DNA from 4 places in the Photobacterium sp. 270122K genome. Region 1 is predicted to be linked to each of the others. Evidence: predicted binding sites of a transcription regulator. Region 1 holds the regulator's gene; each other region holds the start of a gene.
What was found. The regulator CRP, encoded in region 1, controls carbon source genes, mostly activating them, when cyclic AMP is high. The targets are predictions, from matches to a motif close to TGTGANNNNNNTCACA.
Positions count from the first base shown of each region.

Region 1 (7,768 bases):
CCTTGGCAAGACATTGACCCCGAGACCCTGACTAACCTGATTGAGCATTTTGTGCTGCGCGAAGGCACTGACTACGGTGAACAAGAGCTCAGCATGGCCAGCAAAGTACAGCATGTCCGTCAGCAACTCGAAAGTGGCGACGCGGTCATTTTCTTTTCGGAATTGCACGAAACGGTCGATATCAAACTGCGCCGCGACTTAGGGCGCGCCTGATCCCATCGCCGTCGCATCGCTATGCAAGATCGTGATACCTGCCTCAAGGATGCTGGTTCGGTTAGCCCACCAGCATTTTTGACAATCCAACTTGCTATTATCCTGCCAGACTGTTAATAACTCTTTCCGTTAATGTTAACGACAGGGTTTGTCATGTCAGCAAAACATCCGATCATAGCCGTCACGGGATCGTCGGGGGCCGGCACCTCCACCACCTCCGAAGCGTTTCGTAAAATGTTCAATATGATGAACATCAATGCCGCTTGGCTGGAGGGGGACAGCTTTCACCGCTTCACTCGCCCCGAGATGGATGTCGAGATCCGCAAAGCCAAAGAGCAAGGTCGCCATATCAGCTACTTTGGCCCGCAAGCCAATGACTTCCCGCTACTGGCTGATTTTTTCCGCCAATACGGTCTGGATGGCAGCGGCCAATACCGCCGTTATCTGCATACCTTTGATGAAGCCGTGCCTTATAACCTGATGCCCGGCACGTTTACCCCTTGGCAATCATTGCCGGAAAATACCGATGTGTTGTTTTACGAAGGGTTGCATGGCGGTGTGGTCGACGGTGACACCAATGCGGCGCAGCATGTCGACTTATTGATTGGCATGGTGCCGATCGTGAACTTGGAGTGGATCCAGAAGATCGTGCGCGATACCCGCGATCGGGGCCATTCGCGTGAAGCGGTGATGGAATCGATTGTCCGCTCGATGGATGATTACCTCAATTACATCACCCCCCAGTTTTCCCGCACCCACATTAACTTTCAGCGCGTGCCGACGGTAGATACCTCTAACCCTTTGAGCGCAAAAGCCATTCCAAGTTTGGATGAGAGTTTTGTCGTGATCCGTTTTCGTGGGATCAAGAAGGTCGATTTCCCCTATTTACTGTCAATGATCCAAGGCTCCTTCATGTCACGCCATAACACCTTAGTCGTGCCCGGCGGTAAAATGAGTTTTGCGATGGAGCTGATCATGCGCCCCTTGATCCAACAGTTGATTGATACGGGGAAGATTGGCTGACAAGGGCAAGGAAAAGCAGGGATGAGGAACAAGTTTGCGCGTTTATAGGGATAGGGACGAGTTTTCGAGTAGCGAGTGACGAGTAAAAGCGACTGTGGTTCTGTGGTTCTGTGGTTCTGTGGTTCTGTGGTTCTGTGGTTCTGTGGTCAAAATACCGCTTCTCATTCAAGATTCAAATACTTCAGTTCTCGCTCTTACCATAGGGCCTTAGGGCCCAAGGACCGCTCTCGACCGCCTTTGCTTTTTCGCACTTACTCGCCCCTCGTCCCTTCTTTCTGTCTTACCCTTCAATAATCTCGTACGAGTGGGTCATCTCGACGCCTTCACCCAGCATCAAACACACTGAGCAGTATTTCTCTAACGAATCCGCCACGGTTTTGGCCACCAGCGCTTCATCGAGGCCTTTGCCTGTCACCACAAAATGCAGATTGGCCGAAGTAAACAAACGTGGCGCTTGCTCACGACGCACTGCTTTGATTTGTGCTTCACACGCGGTGATCGGCTGACCGGCTGACGTCAATCCGTCCACGACATCCACCGAACTGCATCCCCCTGCTGCCATTAAAACCAGCTCCATCGGACTGGGTGCTTTTTCGCCACCCTTGCCGTCCATCACCACACTATGACCTGAATTTGACTGGCCTAAGAAGGTCATCCCTTCTACCCATTTAACGCGTGATTGCATTGCATTCTCCTTACTACTTTTGAGGGATTTGGGCACTATCTAACAACCGTGTGATCATGTGCACACTTATGGGTATAAAATGGCCGCGCCCGATAGATCAATATCAAGAAAAGCGTGCCGAAAAAAGATAAACTCTGAACTAATTATTCAGGTCAGCTTGCAGCCTTGCCGTTGACTGAATATCCTAAACGGCGAACTACATTATTGTTAGGCCCGGCCTCAAACGTATAGGGACGTCGTTGTTGGGCAACAAACGCAGAGGAAGTTAGTAATATGGTTCCAGGTAAACCTCAAACAGATCCAACTTTAGAGTGGTTTCTTTCCCATTGCCACATTCATAAGTACCCGTCAAAAAGCACGTTGATTCATGCGGGTGAAAAAGCTGAAACGCTCTATTACATCGTTAAAGGTTCTGTTGCTGTTCTCATCAAGGATGAAGAAGGCAAGGAAATGATCCTGTCTTACCTAAACCAAGGTGACTTCATTGGTGAGCTAGGTCTGTTTGAAGAAGGCCAAGAGCGTACCGCATGGGTACGTGCAAAGACCCCTTGTGAAGTGGCTGAGATTTCATTCAAGAAATTCCGTCAGCTGATCCAAGTCAATCCAGACATCTTGATGCGCCTATCTGCACAGATGGCAAGTCGCTTACAGGTGACAAGCCAGAAAGTGGGCGACCTTGCGTTCTTGGACGTAACCGGCCGCATCGCGCAGACATTGCTGAACTTGGCTAAACAGCCAGATGCAATGACGCACCCAGACGGCATGCAAATCAAGATCACCCGTCAGGAGATTGGTCAGATCGTTGGTTGTTCTCGTGAAACCGTTGGCCGTATCTTGAAGATGCTGGAAGAGCAAAACCTGATTTCTGCTCACGGTAAAACGATCGTGGTGTACGGTACGCGCTAAACGTACAAGTCACACCAATAAAAAAAGCCGCTCATTGCGGCTTTTTTTTCACTTTGCGTATCGCTATAGGGCATATTTGTTAGCAAGCTCACTCTTTTCCTTGTTTGCCACGTCCACACTTGATGCTACATTATGCATATAAACGCACTCTGATTTCTATGGATGGAAATACACGCGATGGACATTGAACGTTTCTCTCAGCATCACACCACACTCTCTGCGGGCACCACCTTCCCCCTGCCGACAACGGTAGAACTCACCGGCTTTAGTGATGGGCGATCCTTCTTGGAACAACACGAACTTCCCCGTTACGGCACCGTGCGTCCCGGGTTAGAGATCTCTCCCCTCGACAGTCGCCATCTGTAGAGAGTGACTATCTGTAGAGAGTGACTATCTGTAGAGAGAGACTATCGACCTTTGGTCATCACGGCTCTCTGGCCGTCACAGGCGCATCGGTGCTTTCGAAGATCTTATCGGCAGACGCTTCCACAAAGCCTGAAAACAAGGCTTCTCCCTCTGCGGTCGGATAGCGTTTGGCAAATTCATAAAAGCCACCGGGAATGGTATAGACCCCGTCAGTAAAGCCAACGTCGATCTGATCGGCCAAGGTGGCCGATTGCTCCAACATCACCGCAGGGGATCCTTTCACGTCCCCGCCTGATGCATTAATGGAAAACCCATTGTGTAGCAACAGATGGTTCACTTCCGCCACCTCGGTAAATTGCTCAAGGTGATTGATACTGACAGTAAAATGGTTCGCACCAAAGCCGTGCGCGGCCAACCAGCCCGCATATTCGCTTTCCGCATACAGTAACTCATAGGTGGCGTAATCCAGACCCCAAGCGCGACCACCAAACAGGAATGACGGATCCCGCATCACCGACTCCGGCACCTGATCAATCAAATCCCGCACGGTTTCTTGAAACAAGGCGCTGAACTGCCCCACCATCAATTCACTGATAAACACTTTAGGCGCAAGGGGGTTAGGGTGCTCAAAATGCTCAGCATAGAGCTTTTTCCCTTCAAAATGGTACCTCCCCATCGGCTTATACCCGATCGCAATGAAGGGGGCGGCGAGTCGGTCTAACCCGACTTTGGGTAAATTAAACGTCCGCAACGCGATGTGGTCATTGTGCAGAGGCTCTTCTTCCGTCAGCAAATCATGTATGTCTTGCGCTGACGGGCATAGACGCTGCACATAGTCTTGCCACAAGTTATCAAATAATTGCACTACCCGTTCCATCTCATCCCCTCCTCACAAGGTGATATCACACGCTGTCTATTTCGCTGTTACGTTAACGGCCTCGCTCGCTACTGAGGGTGGCTCCCCATGCCAGGGATCGGCTGGGCGGGCAACTCAGGTTGTGCCCCTTCCATCGACGCCATGGGATAGGCACAGTAATCGGCAGCATAATACGCACTCGGGCGTAAGTTACCCGATGCCCCCGGGCCACCAAAGGGTGCATCGCCACTGGCACCGGTCAACGGTCGGTTACGGTTTACGATCCCGGCGCGGATATGATCGAGAAAGTACGCCCATTCCGGATCGTCGGTCGAGATCAATCCGGCGGATAACCCAAAGCGGGTGGCATTGGCCAGCGTCACGGCGTCTGCCAAGGTGTCATAACGCACGACCTGCAACAAGGGGCCAAAATATTCTTCATCCGGCAAGGCCGCAATCGCCGTCACATCAATGATGGCGGGCGTCACGATCGCCCCTTGCCCACGAGTGGCGGTGAGCAGACTTTGCCCTCCTAACGCCACTAAGTCGGCCTCGGCTTGTACGATACGCTCGGCGGCGGCCACGGATATTTGTGGCCCCATAAATGGCGCCGGAGACGCAAAAGGCCCATCGACATGCAGCTGCTGCGTTAACGTCACTAAACGCACCACCAGCTGATCCCCTTCCTCTCCACGCGGCACATACAATCGGCGTGCACAGGTACAGCGTTGACCCGCACTTAAAAATGCCGACTGAATAATAGTGTAGACAGTGGCGTCCAAGTCGCCATAGTGCGACGACACAACCAAGGGATTATTCCCCCCCATTTCCAGTGCCAACATTTTCTCTGGCTGACCGGCAAACTGGCGATGCAGCAGATGGCCCGTGTGTGCACTGCCGGTAAATAACAGCCCATCAATGCCGGAGGCGTGCGCCAGCGCTTCTCCGGTTGCCCGTCCACCTTGCACGAGGTTGATCACCCCATCGGGCAAACCCGCTTGCTGCCACAGCGTCATCGTGATTTCGGCGACTTTCGGGGTCTGTTCAGACGGTTTAAACACCACGGTATTGCCCGCTAACAGCGCCGGTACAATGTGGCCGTTCGGTAGGTGCCCCGGGAAGTTATACGGGCCAAATACCGCCATCACCCCTAAGGGACGATGACGCAGCACCGCCTGTGTCGTGCCTATCGCTTTTTGTTTTTCACCGGTACGCTCGTGATAGGCGCGCAAGGAAATTGCAATCTTGCCGACCATGGCCGCCACTTCTGTGCGGCTTTCCCACAACGGTTTACCGGTTTCCTCGGCAATAGCGGTGGCAATGATCTCTTTGTTGGCCTCGACCAAGGCGGCAAAACGTTCTACCCAGGCCTGCCTGTCCGACAATGCCGTATGGCGCCATTCAAGCAAGGCATGGCGCGCACTGGCCACCGCCGCGTCCACTTGGGCAGGCGTTGCCGCGTGGCCTTGCCAGACCGATTGCTCTGTAAACGGGTTCAGCGATACCATGGCATCGCCTTCGCCAGCGAGCCAACGTCCTGCTATCCATTGCGTCATAACATGTCTCCTTTATTGAACAATCAAACGGATCGTGTCGCCTTGTTTCACCTGCAACGCGGCGGCCATATCAGCACGAATGACAGCCTGCGCGCCCTCTTCTGGCCCGGCGATCGACACCGCCCCCACGACAGCCCGAAATGCGGTAAACGAGGTATTGCTGATCACGCAATCTTTTCCGTGCTGAGGTTGACCTATCACGACCTGACACAATTGCGAATGACGGACCGATTCAATGTTGCGCAATTCACACTCGACTGTCGGGCCGGCATCAAAGATGTCGACATAGCCGCGACAACTAAAGCCTTCTTTTTCCAACAAACGCAACGCGGGGCGGGTGTTGTCATGGACTTCCCCGATCACCGCCTGCGCTTCGGGGCTGAGTAAATTGACATAAATGGGCAATTTCGGCATTAAGTCAGCAATAAAACCTTTCTTGCCGATCCCGGTCAGGTAATCGGCCAAGGTAAAATCAATCGAGAAAAAATGGGCTTTCAACCAATCCCAAAACGGTGAGTTCCCGGCTGCATCCGACACCCCGCGCATTTCAGCAATCACGGTGCGGTCAAAGCGTTCGGTGTGCTGCGCCATCATTAAGAAGCGGCATTTCGATAACAACCGACCATTCATGCCGGCGCGCCACTCGGGACGTAAAAACAAGGTACACAGTTCACTCACGCCGGTGTAATCATTCCCAAAGGTCAGGATCTTTACCACGTTGTGGACATTGAGACGGCGTGATGAGTGCACCACGGTACTGAGATGATAGGTATAGAAAGGGCTGTCGAGCCCCACCGCTGCTTCAATGGCGGTGGTGCCGGCAATCTCACCGGTTTCGGTGTCTTCGGCGACCATCAGGTACCCTTCCGGCCCCGGTTGGATCACCGCTTTAGCAAAGCTGTCTTCGGAATGCTGAATGCGGGCCGCCAGGATCTCTTCGTTAACGGGCAACGAGGTAAAACCGTGGCCCGATGCCTCCGCACATTGCATCAATGCGGGTAAATCATTGGCGGTAATCGGTCGAATCACTAGCATCGTCTTCCCTCCTGATGCCCATAAGGCGCAATGCTTGAATGCTCTGTGTCGCAATGACAAGAAACGACACGGCGAGGCATGGGCAACAATGCATCCTGCACGCTCCCCCATGCCGGTTAGCGTATGATTAAGATTGTGCGTACACCTTGGCAATAGCACGTTCCAATCGCGCCATTCCTTCGTTGAATTCTTCACGGCTGATCGCCAGCGATGGGGTAAAACGCACCACATCCGGTCCGGCCACCAACACCATCACCCCTTCCTCTCCGGCGGCAACCAACACATCACGGGCACGGCCTTGAAAATCACTGTTCAGCGCCGCCCCCAATAACAGGCCTTTACCACGGATCGCATCGAACATCGGGTAACGATCATTGATGGCTTGTAGCGCCTCACGGAACCACTGCTCCCGCACTTTGACACCAGCCAAGAAGTCAGGCTCAGCAACGGTACGCACCACGGCTTCCGCCACCGCACAGGCTAATGGGTTACCCCCATAGGTCGAGCCGTGGGTCCCCACTTTCATGTGCGCCGCCAACGCGGATGTTGTCAGCATGGCACCAATAGGGAAACCACCGCCAAGCGATTTAGCGGTACTCAGAATATCCGGCGTAACACCCAGCCCTTGATAGGCATAAAAGTCGCCGGTACGCCCATTGCCTGTTTGCACTTCATCGAAAATCAATAAGGCATTGTGCTGATCACACAGATCACGCACCCCTTGCACAAACGCCAGATCCGGCGTAATGATGCCCCCTTCCCCTTGCAACGGCTCCATCATGACCGCACAAGTGCGCGCTGACATGTGTTCGGCCAAGGCGGCAAGATCGTTATACGGCAGGTGGGTCACATCCCCCGGTTTCGGACCAAAGCCGTCAGAATAGGCGGCTTGTCCGCCGACCGTGACAGTGAAAAAAGTACGACCATGGAAGCCTTGGGTGAAGGCGATGATTTCGGATTTTTCCGGCCCCGCCGTGTCTGCGGCATAGCGACGGGCCAGTTTCAACGCCGCTTCATTGGCTTCGGCGCCGGAGTTGGCAAAAAACACCTTCTCGGCAAAGCTGTGTGCCGTGAGCAATCGGGCAAGGCGCAGCGCGGGCTCATTGGTCATCACGTTACTGACATGCC
Region 1 covers NZ_JBPOEN010000009.1:202,844-210,611, reverse strand. Annotated here, with positions in the region: gene ACSF8W_RS17155 (YheU family protein) at 1-213, shown strand, start outside; gene ACSF8W_RS17150 (phosphoribulokinase) at 367-1,236, shown strand; gene ACSF8W_RS17145 (OsmC family protein) at 1,517-1,921, opposite strand; gene crp (cAMP-activated global transcriptional regulator CRP) at 2,195-2,827, shown strand; gene ACSF8W_RS17135 (hypothetical protein) at 3,005-3,193, shown strand; gene ACSF8W_RS17130 (DUF1338 domain-containing protein) at 3,252-4,070, opposite strand; gene astD (succinylglutamate-semialdehyde dehydrogenase) at 4,139-5,605, opposite strand; gene astA (arginine N-succinyltransferase) at 5,618-6,640, opposite strand; gene ACSF8W_RS17115 (aspartate aminotransferase family protein) at 6,768-7,768, opposite strand, start outside.

Region 2 (7,768 bases), on a different contig from region 1:
GCCTAGCGCACGGAAATCTGCCGCGTTATCGTAGCCGCGGATATAGCCCAGTAGCTCAGCAATGGCCGATTTCCAATAACTTTTACGCGTGGTGATCAGCGGAAACTGATTGTTCGCCACATCATAGTTTAAATCGGCATTTACCACGGTCAGGCAACGTTTACCGGTGCGCTGGTTCTCAATCCATACGCCGTCATCAACAATGCGCTGACAAAGGGCTAAATACTGTTTCATGTCCTGCTGGCCTTCATTACTGCTTAAATATAATTGTGGTCGATTCTACCGAAAGAACCCCTTATAACCCACCGTCTACTCCAAAAATAAAAAAAGGCAGCCTAAATAGGCTGCCTTCATCAAACACATTAATGCGTTAGTTAAACTTACGCCGCTTTACTCTTTGGCTGGCACTTATACGCCCACAGCAGCATCAAGGCACCAGCGATCACCATCGGTAGCGACAGGATTTGGCCCATGCTGATCCAACCGCCAAACAAGCCCAACTGCGCATCCGGCTCACGGAAGTATTCCACGATAAAGCGGAAGCTGCCATAACCGAGCAAGAACAAGCCCGATACCGCCCCAGCAGGACGCGGCTTACGGATAAACACGTTCAGGATGATCAGCAGCACCACGCCTTCGAGGAAGAATTCATACAGCTGCGAAGGATGACGCGGCAGCGGCCCACCGGTTGGGAATACCATCGCCCACGGCACATCCGTGGTACGACCCCACAATTCGCCATTAATGAAGTTGCCCAAACGGCCAACGCCCAAACCAAACGGTACCAACGGGGCGATGAAATCGGCCACATTAAAGAAGGTACGGTTATGCTTATGCGCATACCAGAACATCGCGGTGATCACACCCAGCAGGCCACCGTGGAATGACATGCCGCCCGTCCACACTTTGAACAGGTACAATGGGTTATCAAGGAACATGTCGAAGTTATAGAACAGGACATAACCAATACGGCCACCCAAGACCACACCCAAGAAACCAGCAAACAACAGATCGCTGACCTGATCGCGAGTCCAACCACTGCCCGGCTTATCCGCGCGACGGTTTGCCAACCACATGGCAAACACAAACCCCAATAAATACATCATGCCATACCAGCGTATGGCCAACGGCCCGATCTCAATCAATACAGGATCAATCGTCGGGAACGTTAAAAAACCTTGGCTCATTCTACTTATCTCAATCTGTCACACAGAGGGGAGTCTCTGTGATGCATTATCCCATAAACATTTTCGCACTAATAAACAGCAGGAAAACCGCGAATATTTTTTTCAGCATCGGGGTCGGTAATCGACTCACCCACGCCGCACCAAACCGAGTGGTGGTGGTCGACGTCAATACAATCCCTAGCAAAGCAGGCACGTACACATACCCGATGCTCAGTGGAGGCAGCGCTTCATCCCCCACCCCAGCGGCAATAAAGCCAATCATACCAGCGACCGCAATCATGGCACCGGCAAACGATGCACAACCAATCGCACGACGCATTTCCACGCCGTGCCAATTAAGGAAAGGCACGGTTAACGAGCCGCCACCGATCCCCGCAAGGCTAGACAACATGCCAATGATGCCACCGGCACAAAACGTTTTACCGACCCCCGGCAACGGGCGATTGCTGCTAAAGCGCATAGACAGCAGCATTTGCACCGCCAGCAGTAACACAATTATGGCAAAAATTTGTGGCAAACTGTCACTGGGTACCAACTCAGCCACCACACTGCCGCCTAAGCCGCCCAAAATCACCCCGGGTGCGAGACTTTTCACCACCGCAAAATCGATGTTGCCCAACCGATAGTGATTACGTGCCGAAGAACCGGAGGTCATCACAATACTGGCCAACGATGTCGCTAACGCCATGTGCATCACCTGTTGGCTTTCAATCCCCGCTAAAGGTAACAACCAAACCAACGCCGGCACCACCAGCAAGCCGCCACCGATCCCCAATAGACCGGCTAACACACCGACCACGGCGCCGAGCCCCAAACAAAACGCAAACGCCCACAGCGCATTGCTGTACACAGCCTCACCGGCCATGACGCTGTTCCACATGTCTACCATGATGTTCTATTTACCCGCACGGATTAAGCCACCCAATCCATGGCTATCGACGAAGGCCGTTGTTTGGGTCCGAATTTCATCAGCAAACGTGGCTGACAGTGCATACTGCGCCAGTTCTTCCATCTCTGCCAGTGAAATATGGCGAAGGATGTATTTGATTTTGGCGACATTACGGGTGTTCATACTGAGCGAGCGATAGCCCATTCCGACCAAAAGCAATGCCCCGATCGGATCACCGGCCAACTCACCACACACACTGACGGGGATCTGCAATTGCTGACTCACCGTGATAATGTGCTTAAGCGCATGGATCACCGCAGGGTGCAGTGCATCATAGACACCGGCAACCCGTGCATTGTTCCGATCAACCGCCAGTAAATATTGGGTTAAGTCGTTGCTGCCAACAGAAATAAAGTCAACCCGTCCTTTCAGAACCGGTAACTGATACAAAATGGACGGGACTTCAATCATGATCCCAATCCGTGGCCGACGCAGAGTGTGGCCTTTCGCTTCAGCCACGTTGGCCACTTCCGCATAAGCCCGTTCAATGAGCAACATCGACTCATCAAGCTCAGCAATACCGGAGATCATCGGCAGCAAAATGTCCATGTTGTCATGCCCAATACTGGCTCGCAGCATGGCACGCACTTGGATCAGAAAAATTTCGGGGTGGTCGAGGGTGAAGCGGATCCCACGCCAACCAAGGAACGGGTTATCCTCTTCAATCGCCAGATACGGCAATGGTTTATCCCCCCCAATGTCCAGCGTACGCATCACCACCGGTTTATTGGGGTACGTCGATAAAATGGCTTGGTATTGCTGGGTTTGATCTTCTTCTGAGGGAAAACTGCGCTGCAGCAAAAAAGGCACTTCAGTACGGTAGAGCCCCACACCATCCACACCGCGGTTCACCGCAATACTGGTGTCGGCACTGAGGCCGGCATTGAGAAACACGTTGATGCGCTGTTGATCGCGGGTTGCAGCCGGCTTATCCAAGCCCACTTCCACCACTTTCGCCAACTCATTTTCTTCGCGTAATAAACGGGTGTATTCCGCCAGCACATGGCGATTCGGGTTAACCAGCAAATCACCACGATAGCCATCCACAATGACTTGGCAGGCATGAATTTTCTCTGGCACAAAATCCACCCCCATGATGGCGGGGATCCCCAACGCACGAGAAAGGATCGCCGCATGCGAGTTCGCGGCCCCTTCTTGCGATACCACCGCTGCGAGCTTATCGCGCGGCACGCTGGCCAGCATGGCGGCGGTCAATTCACGGGTCAGCAACACCACAGGTTCATCCCACTGGTGCTCAGTCGCGTCTTCGTTGTAGAGGAAATACAGCAGACGTTGCCCCAACTCGCGAATGTCTTGCGCGCGCTCTTTGAGGTATTCGTCTTTCATGTTGGTAAAGCGGGCTGAATACGTCTCCACCACTTGGCGGATCGCCCACTCGGCCAAATCGCCGCGTGCCACCTTGCCAAACAGATCTTTGCGGAGCATGGGATCATTCAACAAATGGCTGAACAGGTCGAAAATGGCGAGGGTGTCTTTTTGCAGTTCGCTATCAAAGCGTTTACGCAGACGGCGAAACTCGGCACTGGCCAGTTCAATGGCAATGCTCAAACGTTCTTGTTCCGCCTCTCGATCTAAACAGGAGGCAGGTGCAACCAACTCCAATCGCGGTTGGTTATCGTCCCACCATGCACGGGCAACCGCCACGCCTGTCGACGCCGCTGAGCCTTGCAAGTGTAAACCGTTGTGTTGATCTGGCCACATCCCCTGTGCTTTGGCATGGGCCAGCAGCACCGCGAGCTGAGCGGCCAAGGTCACCATAAAGGATTCTTCGCCCTCATTAAACTCACGCTGCTCACGCTGTTGGATCACCAAGACCCCCAGCACCTGACGCTGGTGGATGATCGGTGTACCAAAAAACGAGTGAAACGCGTTCTCTCCCGTGCCCGGGAGACGCTTAAAATTGGGATGATGACGCGCATCGGCGACATTGATCGGCTCTGCCCTGTCGGCCACGAGCCCAACCAGCCCTTCGCCGAACGCAAGGCCCGTGTAACGGGACGGCTTTTTTAAGCCTTTGGTTGCCATTAAGGTGTAGCGTCGACGCTTGTGATCGGCGATATACACAGAGCAACACTCTGTTTTCATCGCCTGACACGTACTCACCACTAACTGGTCAAGCGCATCAAGAAGGCTTGGGGCACTGGCCACCTTTTCAACAATTTCTCTCAGTTGCGTCAGCATACTTTGCCCTATTCCCTCTTTACCGCGTTTATCCTCGCTTAATCCGGCGCTTTTTGCGGTCTTTGCGCTCTTTAAACGGCATTGCCATTGCGGCAAATTCTTTTAGTGCACGCCGGTAAACGTCGCGCTTGAAGGACACAACTTGTCTCACCGGATACCAATAGCTGACCCAACGCCAACCATCAAACTCCGGTGTCGTGCCACGCTGCATGTTCACCTTGGACTCATCACATTCTAGACTGAGCAGAAACCATTTCTGCTTTTGGCCGATACAAACAGGCTTAGAATCCCAGCGAACTAACCGTTTAGGAAGTTTGTAACGAAGCCAATGGCGACTTGACGCCAAAATTCGCACATCTTTCTTGGTTAGCCCCACTTCCTCGTAGAGTTCCCGGTACATGGCTTGCTCAGGGGTCTCCCCCTCATCAATCCCGCCCTGCGGAAACTGCCAGGAATGTTGTCCATATCGTCGAGCCCAGAATACTTCGCCATGGCTATTACAGATCACAATACCCACATTCGGGCGGTATCCATCGCCATCAATCACTGGACGACCTCAATATAAATCTCTATTAATTGTGATTTTTTCATAGTCAGTGCAACGGGTAAACAAACATTCTAATTTATCACGTCTTTTTCCTACCAAAGCCGCATATTCTGGATAACTTCACCCAGGTGCTTTTTTTATAAACAATCAAATGAGACCTAGGCCACATTTATACACGTTTTCTGTGGATAGATTTGTGAAGAAGCCAGAAAACGGGGGAATCACATAGGATCCTCACGCCGCTAAATTGTTGAAATTATCCACGACCGCAAAAAACAAAACACATTAAAACAATAAGATAAAATCAAAACCAGACAAAAACAAATCGATCACACATTGGATCCATACTCAACACAATGCGATCGGTTAAAGATCGAACAATCACTTCCTTATCCACACCACAGAGCGTAAAACGCACAAAAATCACGCACTAATACGTTTAAAATACCGCCAAACCCCTGTGTATTTATCCATATTATTGATTATAAAGAAATTTGCCCGCTTCCCTTGTGGATAACTAAACGGCAACGATCATCCCCGCCTCGCCCACCGCAAACCTTACGTTTTGCGAAGATCGTACAGAACACTCAATAAAATAACGTATTTTCATGGTGATACGTAAAAAAACCCGTTGCTATTCTCTGTCACGCCTCGCAACAAACGCAGTGATCATGCTGCCTTGACGTACTGCCACACCGTTTTTTCCCCCACCCACTGTGTCTTTCGCTATGATAAAATCCTACGCGATGGCCACAGCCCCCAACGATACGATGAGCTTATGAAACCTGTAGATAAACTGCCCCCCAAGCCCACCCCCACCACTGAACAAGCGTTGCTTGAGCGGGCACACGCACTTGCAGGCATGACATTGGGTGAATTAGCGGCAGAAGCCGGGATCATTCCCCCTCCCGATCTCAAGCGCGATAAAGGCTGGGTCGGCCAGTTGCTGGAATGGCACTTAGGGGCCAGTGCTGGCAGCAAGCCAATCCCTGACTTTGCTGAGCTCGGGATTGAACTTAAAACCATCCCGATCGGTTATAACGGCAAGCCCCTTGAAACCACCTTTGTCTGTGTCGCCCCGCTGATCGGGCTACAGGGCCTGAACTGGGAAAACAGCCACATTCGCCATAAGCTCGCCCACGTGCTTTGGATCCCCGTCGAAGGCGAACGTGAAATCCCACTGGCTGAACGCCATGTCGGCTCGCCTTTGCTCTGGCGTCCATCCGCCGATGAAGAGCAACAACTGCGCCAAGACTGGGAGGAGTTGATGGACATGATCGTACTGGGTCGCGTCGAGCAGATCACCGCCCGTCATGGGGATGTCTTGCAGCTTCGCCCTAAAGCAGCCAACAGCCGAGCCTTAACTGAAGCCTATGGCGCGAATGGCCAGCCGATCAAAACCTTGCCGCGCGGCTTTTACCTCAAAACCACGTTCACTGCAGGCTTGCTTGAACGCTACTTTATTCTCTGATTCTTCCGACTTTCATCATCGGCCTCCCCCTCGACTACAAAGCGATCGTCATGTCTTCCCGACACGGCGAGAGCTGGCCATCAGGGGAAAACTCGTCATACGGATCGGTGACGCGCAACGTTACCGACGTGATCCCCAGCGGTCGCAATAATTCACCGACCTGATCTAACGTTTGAAACCGTACCATCTCCCCGGCGTCATTTTTCAATGGCTCAAGATGATGCTTGTATTCCACTTCCATCAAATAGTCAGCACACCCCGCATAACTGGTGACAATACAGCGCGGCAACACACCGGTGTCGGCCTGCGTCCAATGTTTTAACTGTGACAATTTCATAGCGAGCCCTAACGTGAGGGTGACGAACCGTTACCCTGATGAACAATAACTGATTTTAACTATTGGTCAGTTCCTCTCAGTCGGCAAGTTCCCCCAACGAAAACCCAGCTTCTCAGTAAGGCGGCATCACGTTATAGTCAAATCATGGCTTATCGGTTACGCACGCCGTCCAAGGAGGACTCATGCACTATCACACGATCCCGAATACCCATCTGGAAGTCAGCAAAATTTGTCTTGGCACCATGACGTTTGGTGAGCAAAACACCGAGAAAGACGCCCACAGCCAACTCGATTTGGCCCTTGAACGCGGCGTTAACTTCATTGATACCGCAGAAATGTACCCCGTACCGCCCAAGGCGGACACGCAAGGCCTCACCGAGCGCTATATTGGCAATTGGCTGAAAAAAACCGGCCGTCGTGACAAAGTCATTCTCGCTACCAAAGTCGCGGGACCACGCAGCTTGCCGTATATTCGGCCTGATATGGCGCTTGATCGCCGCAACATTCATGATGCGGTCGAAACCAGCCTTGAGCGCTTACAAACCGACTACATCGACCTGTATCAATTGCATTGGCCACAGCGGGAAACCAATTGCTTTGGTCAACTCAACTACACCGCAAAAGACGATCAGTCCGGCGTCACACTCAATGATTCCCTCGATGCTCTGGCAGAACTCGTGCGGGCGGGCAAAGTGCGCTATATCGGCCTGTCTAATGAAACCCCTTGGGGGGTAATGTCGTTTTTGAAATTGGCGGAAAAGCATGATTTACCGCGAGTCGTGACCATTCAGAATCCGTATAACTTGCTAAACCGCAGTTTTGAAGTGGGCCTGTCTGAGATCAGCCATCAGGAAGGGGTCGAGCTGTTGGCCTATTCACCGCTGGCGTTTGGTGCTCTCAGTGGCAAATACCTGCAAGGGGCACGTCCCGCCGGAGCGCGCTGTACCTTGTTTGAACGTTTCTCTCGCTACTTCAACCCGCAAGGTATCGCGGCGACACAAGCGTACGTCGATGTGGCGCATAAACACGGCCTCGATCCCGCGCAAATGGCGCTGGCGTTTGTTAACCAACGGCC
Region 2 covers NZ_JBPOEN010000011.1:81,616-89,383, reverse strand. Annotated here, with positions in the region: gene ACSF8W_RS18720 (thymidylate synthase) at 1-234, opposite strand, end outside; gene lgt (prolipoprotein diacylglyceryl transferase) at 381-1,187, opposite strand; gene ACSF8W_RS18710 (sulfite exporter TauE/SafE family protein) at 1,234-2,067, opposite strand; gene ptsP (phosphoenolpyruvate--protein phosphotransferase) at 2,083-4,338, opposite strand; gene rppH (RNA pyrophosphohydrolase) at 4,367-4,885, opposite strand; gene mutH (DNA mismatch repair endonuclease MutH) at 5,664-6,356, shown strand; gene ACSF8W_RS18690 (DUF6482 family protein) at 6,391-6,693, opposite strand; gene ACSF8W_RS18685 (NADP(H)-dependent aldo-keto reductase) at 6,876-7,768, shown strand, end outside.
Region 2: a site for CRP is predicted at 5,038-5,053, ahead of rppH (RNA pyrophosphohydrolase). Genes of this name have one in related genera too.

Region 3 (7,768 bases), on a different contig from region 1:
AGACTTTCCCCTGCTGCTGAGGCACTTGAGTGTTTACTGTTTATCATTCCAACCAACTGGATTTGTTAAAATCTCTCCTTGTGGAGCTGATCCGCCTTGAACCGTTAGCGAATCCTTTTGAGCACGAGCAGATCCTGGTACAGAGCCCCGGTATGTCCCAGTGGCTAAAAATGGAATTGGCGAAGTCGTTTGGCGTGGCCGCGAATCTCACCTTTCCCCTGCCAGCGACCTTTATCTGGACCATGTTTACCGACGTGCTCAGCGATGTGCCTGAGCGCAGTGCGTTTAACAAAGAATCCATGACATGGAAATTGATGCAGGTGCTGCCAACGCAGTTGGATCAAGACAGCTTTGAGCCGCTTAAGCGCTACCTTGACGATGACCGTGATGATCTCAAGCTGTATCAGCTCGCGGAAAAAATTGCCGATATCTTTGACCAATACTTGGTGTATCGCCCCGAGTGGATCCAGCAGTGGGAAGCCGGTGAAACGGTCGAAGAATTGGGTGATGAGCACCCGTGGCAGCCTGTGCTATGGCAAGCCTTGTACGATCACACGCTTGCATTAGGGCAATCGCCGTATCACCGTGCCAACCTGTACGAACATTTCATCGACACCCTCAATAACTACGCCGAAACCGGCACCTTGCCCGCCAACTTACCCAAGCGTTTGTTTGTGTTTGGCATCTCCTCGTTACCGCCCCGTTACTTAGATGCATTGGCCGCGATGGGCCAGCACATTGATGTCCATTTGATGTTCACCAACCCGTGCCGTTACTACTGGGGGGATATTCGCGACCGTAAACATTTGGCCCGTTTGGCGGCTAAGCAGCGGATCCGCCTGCGTACCTTGGAAAGCGGTACCTTGAACAGCGACACCTTGCTCGATGAAGCAAGTGGCGGGGACTATATCGGTCAGCTTAAATACATGGATGAAAGCCATTACGATGCCGACATGCATAATCAGGTGGTGGGGAACAGCCTGTTAGCCTCGATGGGCAAACTGGGGCGCGATAACCTGTATTTGCTGTCTGACATGCAGATCAATGAAGTGGACGCCGGTTTTGTCGATATCGAACCGGATTCTTTATTGCACGCGATTCAGGCCGATATTCTGAATTTGGCGGATCGCCAGAACGACGCGATCCTCGATAACAGCCAGCATAAATTCCCCATTGCTCATGATGACCGCTCGCTTTCCGTGCATGCCTGTCACAGCCCGATGCGTGAAGTGGAAGTGCTGCACGATAAGCTATTGGCGATGTTTGAAGCCGATGCCAGCCTGAAACCGCGCGATGTGATTGTGATGGTGGCGGACATTAATGCCTATAGTCCGGCGATTCAGGCCGTATTTGGTAATGCGCCGGGTCAACGTTATATCCCCTTCTCGATTTCTGACCGTACCGCCGAGCAAGAAAACCCGATCCTATTGGCGTTCTTGCGTCTGCTGGCGTTACCGGAAAGCCGCTGTCATGCCTCGGAATTACTGGAACTGCTCGAAGTGCCCGCCGTAATGCGCAAGTTTGGCTTTGACAGTGACAGCTTTGAAAAAATCAAACGTTGGATTGAAGACGCCGGTGTGCGTTGGGGGCTGGATGAACGCACGGCCAGCCAGTTTGATCTGCCCGAGCAGCAGCAGAATACTTGGCTGTTCGGTATTCAGCGCATGTTGCTGGGCTATGCTATGCCACACGATGCCGGTTTGTTTGAAGGCATCTCGTCTTACGATCAGGTTCAGGGGCTTGATGCCGAACTGGCCGGTCAGTTAGCCGGTTTCATTGATCGGCTGGTCGCATACCGTGAGGTGCTTGCCGAGCCGCACTCCGTTACCGAATGGACTGCGCAGTTGACGATGCTGTTGGATGATTTCTTACAGGTCGAGCTGGAAGGCGAGTTGGTGCTGAAATCGATCCGTGATTTGCTGCACCGCCTGCAAGAGCAACTGGCCGATGCCGGTTTTCATGCTGAGATCACGCCTGCTGTGATCAATCAGTATGTGAAAGATAAGCTCTCCGGCGAACGCGTCAGCCAGCGTTTTCTGGCCGGGCAGGTGAACTTCTGTACCTTGATGCCGATGCGTTCCATTCCGTTCCGCGTGGTGTGTTTGCTGGGGATGAATGACGGGGCTTACCCGCGTAATATTGCGCCGGAAGGGTTCGATTTAATGAACGGCCGCACCCGTGCCGGTGACCGTTCCCGTCGCGATGATGACCGCTATCTGTTCTTGGAAGCGATCCAATCGGCACAAGAAATTCTCTACATCAGCTTTGTGGGACGATCGATTCAGGATAACGCCGAGCGTGTGCCGTCGGTCTTGGTCAGCGAGCTGGTGGAATATTGCCAGCAGGGCTATTGCCGAGAGGGCGATGAAGCCTTGCCTGTCGATCAGTCAGGCGACAACCTGAAAACGCAGTTGATCCAGCATCATCCGTTAGTGCCGTTTAGCCCGAACGCATTCATGGGCGAAGAGGCCAGCTTTGCGGCTGAATGGCTACCCGCCGCCTGTCGTAGCGGCAACGCCAGCCAAGCGTTTCAAATCACAGCACTGCCTGCCGATACGCAAGATGACGGTCCGCAACGGGTGCTTGATCTGGCGGAATTGCAACGTTTCTGGCGTCTGCCTGTGCGCTACTTCTTCAACCGTCGCTTAAAAGTGTTCTTTGAACCGCCGCAAGGGGTGATGGAAGACGACGAGCCGTTCGTCTTAAATGGCTTAGAAAGCTACCAACTGCGCGACACGCTGCTGACGCTTCTGCTGGAAGCGCGTCGCACGCAAGCCGATGAAAATAAGGTTTATCAGGACTTTGCCAATGAGCAAAAAGCCGCGGGGCAGTTGCCGATTGCCGCGTTTGGTGAGCTGGACTTGGCGGTTACACGGGCGGAAGTGCTGACATTAGTGGATGCCATTACGCCGTATACTCAGCACCTACAGGACGATCACGAAGTGGATTTGACCTTCATCGTCGAGGGGCAAACCGTACAGTTACAAGGGTGGTTGAAGCAGCGTTATCAGGGCGGTTTAGTGCGCTATCGCAGCGGCAAAATTCGTCCGCAAGATCATCTGACCGCATGGTTGGATCACCTGTGCTTGGCGGCGGCGGGGAAAGGGCAAGAAACGCACCTGATTGGCACGGACACCCACCTTAAATTGGGGAACGTTGAAGCGGCGCAAGCCCGCGCGTATTTGCAAGAGGTGATTGAACTGTATGTTGACGGTCTGAACCAACCCTTAGCCTATTTCCCGAGAACGGCGAAAGCGGGCATCACGGCTTGTATTGGCCGAGATGGCAAGTGGAAAGATGACGAAGACACACGCGAGAAGGCGTTGGGGAAAATGGCGGACAGTTTTAACGACAGCTATTTGTTCCCCGGAGAAGGCAGCGATACCTACATTGCCCGCGTGTGGCCGCAGTGGAATGACGAACTGGCACAAGCGGCGTCGCAATTGGCCGGACGGGTATTGCAGGCTGCGATACTGGGTAGCGACGTTGTCGACGATGATGCGTAATGTCGATGCGTGAGGCGTTTGTCAGGGAGAGTGATAGCAAGGAGTAGCGTGGTCGTCAGCAAATCATTGTTAGTTGTAGGGTGTCTGCTGTACGACCACCGGTGCAGAGGTAGACCACGTTTCGTGCGGCGATACTAACCAATGCCATGGGGGTAAACCGTGAGAAAGTTCTCACTCTCGGCCCACTACGCCGTCCTTGCGGACGTTTAGAGTCAAACTAAGTGTTTGATCACACAGGTGCTGTGATCGCCATCACTGCCTCGAACTGCGATAAACGGCGTTATCCATTCAACGGGTAACGCCATATAAGAATACGATAGCGCTCCTGTGGCATGAACCGAGGAGACGCGTTTGAATACCATCATTCATTGGAAAGACACGCCATGGATAACGTGAACGTTGCCAACACATTACAACCGATGACCTTTCCGTTGCACGGGGCACGTTTGATTGAAGCCTCGGCCGGTACCGGTAAAACCTTTACCATCGCCAGCTTGTATTTACGCTTGCTGCTCGGCCATGGCAATGACGCCTCCCGGCACGCCCAAGAGCTGACGGTAGAGCAGATCTTGGTGGTGACCTTTACCGAGGCCGCCACGGCAGAATTGCGCGATCGTATTCGCGCGCGGATCCATGACGCTCGCTTGGCGTTCAGCCGTGGCGTGAGCCACGATCCGGTGATTGCGCCGTTGCTGGTGGAAATTTCCGACCATAAAGCGGCGGCAGCGATTTTGTTGAATGCCGAACGCCAGATGGATGAAGCGGCGATTTATACCATTCACGGTTTCTGTCAGCGGATGCTGACGCAAAATGCCTTTGAATCCGGCAGCCGTTTCAACAATGAATTCATTACCGATGAAGCCCCGCTCAAGCAGTTGGTGGTCGCGGACTATTGGCGTCGCAACTTTTATCACTTGCCGCACGCGCTGGCCAGTGAAGTGCGTCAAATCTGGGCCTCGCCCGCCGCGTTATTGAAAGACATCGGTAACAGCTTAACCGGTGCGCCCGTCACCTTGTCCGTGCAACCGTTGAGTGAGTCGTTGGAGCAGCTGCACACCAGCAACATGGCACGCATTGATGCCTTTAAAGCACTTTGGTGTGAACATGACGGGGATTTGGAAGCGCTGATCGCCAACTCAGGTGTCAATAAACGCAGCTACACCAAAAAGAGTTTACCGGCGTGGCTGGCCGAGGTCCGTCAATGGGCGGCGCAGCCGACCGTGGATTACGCTTTGCCGGATAAATTGGAGCGTTTCCATCAGCAGGTCTTGATTGAGAAAACCCCGAAAGGGGAGCCGCCAACACATGCGGTGTTTGAGGCGGTGGCTGATTTGCTGGATAACCCTGCGAACTTGCGTGATCCGCTGATCGCCCATGCGATTGAAGTGTGCCGTGCATTGCTGGTGGAGGCCAAAGCGCGTAAAGGCTGGCTCTCGTTTGATGATTTGCTGACCCAGTTGTCGGCCGCCATCGATAATGATCAGGATGGCCTGCTAACCAGTCGGATCCGCAGTCAGTATCCGGTCGCGATGATCGATGAGTTCCAGGATACCGATCCGCTGCAATACAGCATTTTCAGCCAGATTTACCATCAGCATCCCGAATGTGGTTTGTTCATGATCGGGGATCCCAAACAGGCGATTTACGCTTTCCGTGGCGCTGACATTTTTACTTATATTCAGGCGCGCCGTCAGGTGACGGATCATTACACGCTGGATACCAACTGGCGTTCAACGGCTGACATGGTCGCCTCGGTGAACACGATTTTTGCCGAGCCGGACAGCCCGTTTATTTACGATCAAGACATTACCTTTTTGTCGGTCAACCACAGCCCGAAAGCGGCGGATCGCCATTGGTTTCTTGACCAAGGACGTCAGCCTGCGTTGACGTTCTGGCTGCAAGAGGCCGAGCCGGGTAAGCCCGTGACCAAAGGCAGTTACCAAGATGCAATGGCTACCGCGACGGCGGCACAGATCCAGCATATCTTGACCTCGTCACAGCAAGGCGAGGCGTGCTTTGCCGATAACAATCAGCACCACGCCATTGAGGCGGGCAACATTGCCGTGTTGGTGCGGACCGGTAGCGAAGGCAAGCTGATCAAAAATGCACTGGCGGAGCAAGGCATTGCCAGCGTGTATCTGTCTAACCGTGACAGTGTGTTTTCCAGCGCGGAAGCGGCTGATGTGCAGCGTTTGTTGCAAGCGGTACTGACGCCGGAAGACGATCGTGCATTGCGCGCGGCACTGGCGTCCAGCCTGTTTGCGTTAACGGCGGTGGAGCTGGACTCGCTCAATAACAGCGAGTTGGAATGGGAAGCGGCCATCAACAGCTTTAAAGGATTCCGCAAGCAATGGCAGTCACGGGGCGTGATGCCGATGCTGCGCAGTGTGATGGCGCAACACCAAATTGCAGAGCGTTTGCTGGCGGATGACGGCGGCGAACGTCGCCTGACGGACTTGCTGCACATCGGTGAATTGCTGCAAGCCGCCAGTCAGACCCTCGACAGCGACTACGGGTTGTTGCGTTGGCTGGCAGAAAACATGGCCGAACCCAATGGCAATGCGGACGACCAAATAGTGCGTTTGGAATCAGAACGTAACTTGGTGCAAATCGTCACCATTCACAAGTCTAAGGGCTTGGAGTATGACGTGGTGTTTATGCCTTTTGTGTGTAGCTACCGTGAGGTCGACAGCAGAGGGGAAGTGAAGTATCACGATGACACCTCGCACAAAACAGTCTTGGATATCGCCAAACACAGTGACGCCATTGAAAAGGCCGACAAAGAGCGTTTGGCGGAAGATTTACGTTTGATCTATGTGGCCCTGACCCGTGCCGTTTACGGCTGTTACGTTGGCATGGCGCCGGTACGCAATGGCCGTAGCACTAAAGAGCCGACGGGTTTGCACCGCTCGGCGATGGGACACTTGGTCCAAAACGGTGAAGCGGTCGGTGTGGCGGGGTTAGAGCTGGCCTTGGCCAAATTGGCCGATGGCCCGGCCAGTATTGCCGTGGTCACGCCGCCAGAAAAACCGGCCTTGCCGTGGCAACCGATTGAAGAGGCGAGTGTCACCTTGTTGCCGCAGCCGTTTACCGCGTCATTAGAGCGTAACTGGTGGATGACCAGTTATTCGAGCTTGGTGAAACAGGGGCATCAAGCCCATCATGACAGCAGCTTGGATCTGCCGGGGTTTGATATTGATTCGGTGGCCGATGTGACGGTGAAAGCGGCGGAGGAAGCCGCGACGACCACCGGTGATGCGGCCGAAGAGCTGGACGATCTGACGCCTGCGCGTTCCATTTACACCTTCCCGCGCGGGGCAAGGCCGGGCACCTTCTTGCATACCGTATTTGAAGAGATTGAATTTACCGCGCCCGTCGACAGCCCGGAAACGGTCGCGACCCTGACTGGCCTGCTAGAGCGCGAGCAGTACGATCTGGAATGGCTGCCGGTCTTGCAGCAGTTGATCCATGATGTGTTGCAGTGCCCGTTGGACGGGGATGCGTTGCGCTTGGCCGAGAAAACGGCATCACAGCGGTTAACGGAAATGGAGTTTTTATTGCCGATTGAATTGTTGCAGTCAGCCATGCTCAACAAAGTGATCGCCAAACACGATGAGGTGTCGGCACGCGCGGGCGAGCTGGGCTTTGCTACTGTCAGCGGTATGCTAAAAGGCTTTATTGACTTGGTGTTTGAGCATCAAGGGAAATACTACGTACTGGATTGGAAATCCAACCATCTGGGGGATGATGCCAGTGCATACCACGGTGAGGCGTTGGTCGAGGCGATGCGCGATCACCGTTATGATTTGCAGTACCAGATCTATGCGTTGGCCTTGCAGCGATTCTTGCGCAGCCGGATCCCGGATTATGATTATGACCGTCATTTTGGTGGGGTGTATTACTTGTTTTTACGTGGCATCGAAGCGGGCCGTGACAGCGGTATTTTTGCCGCCCGTCCGAGTGCGGCACTGCTGGCCGATTTAGACCGTTTGATTGATGGAGAGCCGCTGGATGCTTAAGCGATTAGAAAGCCTGACCCAGCAAGGGATACTGCGCCAGCTGGATTACCAGTTTGCCAAATTTATCGCTCTGCATAGCCCTGAAGCCGCGCCATTGGCGGGATTCATGGCGGCATTGCTCAGCCATGAACTGGGGAAAGGCCACGTTTGTCTGCCGCTAGAGCGTCTGACTGCGCCTTCTTCGTCTGGTCCGTTATCGTTGTTCGGGCTCTCGTCTTCCGCATCGCTGACCTTGCTGGCTGA
Region 3 covers NZ_JBPOEN010000007.1:7,387-15,154, forward strand. Annotated here, with positions in the region: gene recC (exodeoxyribonuclease V subunit gamma) at 30-3,506, shown strand; gene recB (exodeoxyribonuclease V subunit beta) at 3,890-7,525, shown strand; gene recD (exodeoxyribonuclease V subunit alpha) at 7,518-7,768, shown strand, end outside.
Region 3: a site for CRP is predicted at 3,665-3,680, ahead of recB (exodeoxyribonuclease V subunit beta). Genes of this name have one in related genera too.

Region 4 (7,768 bases), on a different contig from region 1:
ATGATCGCTTGCTGCAACAAGCGGCAGCGGTAGAAATGGGCTCTGCGCATCCTTTGGCGCAAGCCGTGATCAATGCGGCGCAACAACGTGGCTTGAATGTGACTGAAGCCATGGATCGCCAAGCCTTAGCCGGCCGTGGGATCCAAGGGGTGATTGACGGTGACACTGTGATGCTGGTGGCTGCTGATCGTCTGCCACAAGGGATTGAATTGACCGATGCGCAATCGGCGCAAGCGTTCGATTTAGAAGGAGAAGGCAAAACCCTTGTCGTAGCGCTGCGTAATGCGCAGCCAGTCGGCTTGATTGCATGGCGTGATAATTTGCGCCCAGACAGTGCTAACGCGATCAAAGCTTTGCAGGCGATGGGGATTCATACGGTGATGCTGACCGGTGACAACCCGCGCGCAGCGGCGGCCATTGCTCGTGAAATCGGTATTGATTTTAAAGCGGGTTTGCTACCGGAAGACAAAGTGCAGCAGGTGGAATTGGCCAACCGGACCCGCAATGTGGCCATGGTTGGTGATGGCATTAATGATGCGCCAGCCATGAAGACGGCCTCGATCGGTATTGCGATGGGCGGAGGCACCGATGTTGCATTGGAAACCGCCGATGCCGCGTTAACGCATAACCGTGTGTCTGAACTGCCGATGATGATCGCGCTGTCGAAAGCAACCTTGGCCAATATTCGCCAAAACGTGGCGTTAGCGCTGGGCTTGAAAGGTTTGTTTTTGGTGACAACCTTACTGGGGATGACCGGTTTGTGGGTAGCGGTGTTGGCTGACAGCGGCGCGACCGCGTTAGTCACCCTGAATGCCTTGCGGTTACTCAAGTTCAACTACAAAGAGTGATGGGTTGAGGTCAACATCGGTCACAACACGCGTACCTTAGGGGGCGCGTGTTGTATTTAAGTACACTCAAGCAAGAGGAAGTGAACCGCGTCGCAACATGCGTATACGTCATTAAGCTTCCCGTTGTTGCATATTGGTGGCTTTAGTAGGATGAAGCGCATCAACAGAAGGCGAAATTCGGGTCGTTAATCGCGAATCTGTATTGGTCATCACTCGGGCGAATTTTTTGTAAACAATGATTTATTCCGAGTAACAGACTACATGGAGATTTTATGTTAAAGACAACGACGTCAACGGTTGATGGAAGAGAAATTGAAGCGTACCTGGATATCGTGGTGGGTGAAGCGATTTTAGGTGCGAATATCTTTAAAGATATTTTGGGCTCAATTCGAGATGTCATCGGTGGCCGTTCTGGTGCTTATGAAGAAGAAATGGGCAATGCACGTACTATCGCGCTCGCTGAGATGGAGTCTAATGCGATTGCATTAGGTGCAGAGGGTATCGTTGGCATTGATATCGATTATGAAGTCGTCGGTCAAGGTGGCAGCATGATGATGGTCAGCGTGAGTGGTACTGCGGTACGCTTCAAAAAACGATAATTCATCGTTATCGTTGAAATGAGAGGAATAAGTGAGGGGACGAGAGTGCCTGAACTTTTCCTCTTTTTTTGTTTTTAATACGTTTTGTTTTTATTACGGTGGCGAGCCATACCCATGAGTATTAAGTCCCTCATTTTGCACAGCAGCATGCTGTGTTTAATCGGTCTACCTACGTGGTCTTGGGCTGATTCGGCAAAAGACTACCATGCGCTGACGACGATGTTCGAGCAGGCTTATGTCACCGACGATAATGCAGTCGCACGTGCCGCCGCGCTTCAACAGTTGGAGATGGATCCCAGTGATTCACTGGCCTTTTTGAGGCTAGCGTTGGTGATTGGCGATCACTGTGATGAAGTAAAATCGTATTACCGACAATACGGCTCAGCGGTTCCAGAGGGAATCACATACATCGCGAGACAAATCATTAATAAAAAATGTGGAACGGCACTATAACGGAGCGGGTCAGGTTCCGTCTTTATCCAGAGCATTGGCAATAAAGTAGGGGATAAAAGAGAGCGCCGAGAGATCGCTCTCTCGGCGCTTGAAAGGGTTACTTAGCGGTTGTGATTAGCCAGCTGCCAACCACACCCCTACACCCATCATCATCGAGCCGGCAATGCGGTTCAGTAGCTGCACATTTCCGCGTTGTTGCAAGAACTTACGTAGGGTGCGACCGCCGCTAGCGTACAGGATCAGACAAAGGAACTCGGTCACCAGAATGATCGATACCAAGACGGCTAACTGAGGCGCCATGTCTTTTTGGGTATTAATGAAAGGCGGCAGCAGCGAGATCATAAATGCCCAACCTTTCGGGTTGGCAATCGCGGTGACAAAGCCTTGCAGTGCTAACGCACTTGGCGCGGTGTCGACTTCGGCATCCAAGTCATCGGGAATCGCCAGTTTGCCGCGCGAGCGCCACATTTGAATGCCCAGCCAGAACAAGTATGCGCCACCTGCATATTTCAGGAAAAAGAAGATCGCTGGGTAGTTCAGCATGATAGCCGCGACACCGATCACCGCAGAAACGGCCACCAAGCCCACCCCAATCAACTCACCCCACATCATTGGTAAGCTACGTCGTACCCCAATGGTCATGCCGAGGGTCATCGCCAAGGTCATACACATCCCTGGTGTGACGGAAACGAAGAAGAAGGTCGGAATAAAAACGGCCAGTAAGGCAAAATCCAACATGTTGGGTACACACTCCAAAAGAAGAGGAAGAAAAGAGCCGGAAGAATTGGCGAGAATAGCGTTGGAGTCAAGCAAAATGTGACAATTGTGGCGCATAAAAACGCACATTTTAACGCGACCTGGTGCTGACTAAAAAAACATCAAAGTGGCGGAAAATCTGTGATAAACGGCAAGTGCAATCGATTTACTGTGATCTAAATCACTCAATTGTGAAAAATGAAAATCAATGATTTTCACTAACTGTGATCATAATCACTCAAAGGGGGCGCGTGATGGGCTATCGTTATCGGGAGATTTTGTGAAGCCGTTAACCTCATTCACCCTATTGACGGCAATAATAAGAAAAAGGATACCAGTATGTCTGACAACGCAGTTTTCCACCTTGGCGTAAATAAAGCTGATCTGAATGGTGCTGAATTAGCGATTATTCCGGGCGATCCTGCTCGCGTAGAAAAAATTGCGAACCTGATGGATAACCCTGAGTTCCTTTCGAGCTCTCGTGAGTACACGGTTTATCGTGCCAAGCTGGATGGGAAATCTGTGGTTGTGTGTTCAACCGGTATCGGTGGTCCATCAACGTCTATTGCGGTAGAAGAATTGGCGCAGTTGGGTGTACACACGTTCTTGCGTGTGGGTACCACAGGCGCGATTCAGCCAAACATTAACGTGGGCGAAATGATCGTGACCACGGGTTCTGTGCGCCTTGACGGTGCTAGCCTGCACTTTGCCCCAATGGAATTCCCAGCCGTCGCTGACTTTACGGTAGCGACCGCAATGAAAGCGGCGTGTGATGCAGAAGGCGCGACCGTACATACGGGTGTGACGGCATCAAGCGACACCTTCTACCCAGGTCAAGAGCGTTACGACACATTCTCTGGCCGTGTGGTTCGCCGCTTCCAAGGCTCGATGAAAGAGTGGCAGGACATGGGCGTACTGAACTTTGAAATGGAATCTGCGACATTGCTGACCATGTGTGCAAGCTCTGGCCTGCGTGCAGGTTGTGTGGCGGGGGTGATCATCAACCGTACGCAAAAAGAAACGCCTGACCACGAGACATTGAAGCAAGCAGAAACCCGCTCAATCAAGATTGTGGTAGAAGCGGCACGTCGCCTCGTATAAATGAACACTTAGCACATTCGAGTGATGTGAGTGAACAATAAAAAAGCCAGTGCAAAATGCGCTGGCTTTTGTGTTTGAGGTGCTAATGATTGCTAATGGTGGCGGTATTAGCAGTCGCCCACGGTGCAGTCACCCATGATTTTATGTGCTTGGCCGCCAGCAGCTTTAAACCAGTCATACAGATGGCTTTGCAGATCGCCCAACTGCTCAGGACCGATGATCGCTAAGCCCAAATCTTGTGCGCGTACCAAATCGTGGTGACGCAATGGGCGGAAGCTCACCAGCATCGCACGGGCTTGCAGGCCACCCAATAGATCGCGCAGTGATTCCAGCTTGTACAGCGTATCATCACCGTCATCACGCATGCCTTTGGTCTTACATTCAATGATGTGCAGTTTGTTATTGGCTACGGTGGCGACATCCAGCTCGTTACGCACTTCACGTTCACCAATTTTACGGTAAACCTGTACGCCCAAAGAGTGGTCCTGAATAGTTGGCAAATCGTTCTGAATGGCGCGAACCGTGCTATGTACCAAGTTCTCTAACCATTCCCCGTTGGCAAAACGGCGCGCTTCTTCGTGCTTAAAGGTCAATATGCCATCGTGGTAGGTCGCCAGACCGGTTTCTTCTAAATCCGTCAGCAGAGTATTCAGCTCTTTATAGCCTTGCTGCTTTTCACTCAGCTCGACATCCAAACGTTGCTCTTTACGGCAGGTGGTTGCCAGATAGTTCAAGGTGGCAAGGCCAGGGCCTAGCTCTAAGGCGGAACCCGCCCAACGCTGGCCCAGTTCCCACAGTTGATCATTGAGGGCTTCTGGCACCATGTTTTCAGGAAGCTCGCTACGGGCGCCAAAAATGGTCAGATAGTCTGTCAGTTGAATGCGATCTTCCACTTGCTGTTGTGGGCGACCGGCAGGGTATAACCAGCACATCTCATCACTGAAAGGTTCAATTACATAAATAGGCCAGTGGTAGGTGCGGAATACTTCATAGGCAGAAAGCAGACGGTGACGCAGGCCACAACTGGCGTTAAACCATACGTCGCCACCTTCTTGTTTCAGTTGTTCGGCCAGTTCAACAATACAGGCACGAATGCCGGTAATATTGATGGAATCAGGAATAATGCAAAATTCTGCCGCAATGTTACGTGGCGTTAGAATAGACGCGAGGCGCTCATACTGATCGCGCTGCGATTCGGTACCAATGAAAATCATCTTGTCGGCAGGAATGCCATGGTCAAGAAGCGGGGTGATCAGTCTTACAGGATCCTGATCGATAATGCCAACGTGAGTAATCATAATTATCCTTTAGCGTTCAATTGCAACGCGTGCCGGCTCTCAATAGGATGGTATATAAAGTTGGGGGCGCGTGCACGTAGGGCGGCAATGTTCGCTATTATTCATCTTCATTAATATATATGGATTGCATGTCCAGTTTTCAAGCACGTCATCAATGTAATTGATTTTTATCCGCGTAATGTCTGCCAGATGTCAGGCTTGCAGGTTGATTGCACACAAACCGAACAATACAAAATGCACCGTATATCAATGAGTAACCCAAACTGTGATTTAGTTCAATTTTCTTGGTGGAAATCACCGTTGAGAGCCAGATAGGCGGCAGAAGTGGGTCAGAATGGTGAAAAAGTGGGCGGAGTGTTAGACCCTACAAGATAGCATTCAGTGGCAAGTTATCCCGTCTGAAACCAATCTTACGAACCATGGCTAATCTTTGTGACGTTCACGTAAAATAAATGTTTCTCACTGCGCGCAATGGTGATATCTTCTTTCTCACAGCATAAGGGGCTGAATTTTATGCTGTTTACATTATTTTTATTTGTTAATGGAAAGTAACATGGATAATGCAATCCGACTACGTGCGCTTGAGCAAACTGACCTTCGTTTTATTCACCAACTGAACAACAACCGTTCAATCATGGCCTACTGGTTTGAAGAGCCGTATGAATCTTTCTATGAACTGGAAGAGTTGTTCCGCAAGCACATTCACGACAGCAATGAGCGCCGCTTTATCGCGGAAAACCTCGATAATCAGCCGATTGGTTTGGTGGAATTGGTGGAAATCAATACTATCCACCGTAATGCCGAGTTCCAAATCATCATCGCCCCTGACTATCAAGGCTGCGGTTATGCGCGCGTGTTGATCAATAAAGCGTTGAACTACGCCTTTACTATCTTGAACCTGCACAAGGTATACTTGCACGTGACGGTCAGTAATGAAAAAGCCGTTCACCTGTATGAAGACTGTGGCTTTATTGAAGAAGGCCACTTGGTGAAAGAGATCTTCGTTAACGGCGAATATTGCGACATCAAACGCATGTACATTCTGCAAGAAGACTATCTAGCGTCTCGCAAGAAAGCACAGTGAGATTAACGGTTCCCATTCGTTAAGCTAACGCACAGACACAAAAAAGCGCGCCCTGAGGCTATCCTCAGGGCGCGCTTTTTTATTCTTGTCATGCGAGAGGCCAAATACGCCGTGTTCAGGGCAAGTCTGTATCTTGTGGCACATTTTATAGGCTGAAACTGCGAGCGGATTCATGTTTGCATTCTTCGTTTTCGATAGTGAGCGGTGAGTTGTGTAGTCTCCTTGATGGCATGGGTGCCAGGTTGGATTGATAAAAAAGAGAACAGTGAATTCAATCGCGATGAAATAATCACAAGGATGAAAGAGAACAAATGAAAGCTTATTCAATAGGATTAGTGTCGACGTTATTTTTATTCGGATGCGGCGGCGGAGATAGCGACAGCAGCACGAATGGAATGGGGACGACGACCCCGACCACGGCCGAAAACTCATCAGTGTGTTTTAATTCGGATGTGTACCAAATCGGCACGGAAGTGGTCGAAGAATATGCATTGATGACCAATGGTATTGATATCGGGACGTATGCCTCACGCGAAGTTGTTGCGAGAACATTGAGTTATGAAGGTTATAACAATGTGCTAGAAATCGAAAACAGCGATAGCCTTGATGGCAGCGGGAGTGCCTTTGTTGTCGTTGATGATGCGGCGAAATCAATTCGCACGCTGGGTGCATTGACCGCTGAAGGCGTTGATATCAAATATAAACCGAGTGGGCTATTGCTAGAGTACAACCTTGATATGGGTGAAACGCGTGAGTACTCACCCGTGACGGTGCTAGAAGATGGGGTGGATGTCGGCACAATCGAGGCGTCGATGACTTATTTGAAGAATGAAACCGTTACGGTGCCTGCCGGTACCTTTGACACGTGCCTGTTTTCGCTGACGATGGATGTCGTTAATGCCGACGGTACGACCGCCGAGGCTGTTTTCACACAACACTTTGGCGTGGGTAACTCGCTTATCATCAAAGAAACCGTGGTGAGCACATTGAGTACCGGAGAAGCCATTACTTTATCGGAAGAACTTGTGTCTGCCACCATTAACGGAAATGCGATTTAAGTACTGTGACGGCACCCATGATTTTACGTTTTCCTGATTGTCATTCAGGAGAGTGTAAAGATGGGGGCTTCTATTTCCATCGGATTTCGTAAGGTTATGAAATCCGATCAAACTTAATCTTTCTGTATAGTGTGGATGATTAAAATGTTCTCAACGAACCTCGTTGACAGTTTATGCTGTTTGTGAGGCTAAAACGTTAAAGACTTCCATTATTTATAAGTAAAATTAAGAATGAAAGAGCTTATATTAAAGCAGTTCATAGCTGAGTCGCGTGATTTTTGTGCTGTTCATGGCGTTGCAATTAAAGATGTTCGCCAGGAATACTTTGAAGCAAAGCCATTTGTTTCCTTTTGGGTTGATAGTGAAGTCATTATTTCCATATCATTCAGCTCACTTAAACAAGGATTAAAGTATTCCTTGGTAATCAAGGAATGTTTTGTAGAACAATTTGAATATGTTTTCGGTGAACCATCGTCACCAACAGGTAATAAAAAGAAATCGAACACATGGAAAACGAAAGATATTTCTGAATTATTACGAATGGTGAGTTGGGGTAAATCGGAAAATTTGT
Region 4 covers NZ_JBPOEN010000004.1:74,834-82,601, reverse strand. Annotated here, with positions in the region: gene ACSF8W_RS08890 (zinc/cadmium/mercury/lead-transporting ATPase) at 1-848, shown strand, start outside; gene ACSF8W_RS08885 (heavy metal-binding domain-containing protein) at 1,121-1,447, shown strand; gene ACSF8W_RS08880 (hypothetical protein) at 1,562-1,900, shown strand; gene ACSF8W_RS08875 (LysE family translocator) at 2,015-2,635, opposite strand; gene udp (uridine phosphorylase) at 2,996-3,757, shown strand; gene ACSF8W_RS08865 (Card1-like endonuclease domain-containing protein) at 3,865-5,055, opposite strand; gene speG (spermidine N1-acetyltransferase) at 5,609-6,139, shown strand; gene ACSF8W_RS08855 (hypothetical protein) at 6,451-7,197, shown strand; gene ACSF8W_RS08850 (HNH endonuclease) at 7,429-7,768, shown strand, end outside.
Region 4: a site for CRP is predicted at 2,827-2,842, ahead of udp (uridine phosphorylase). Genes of this name have one in related genera too.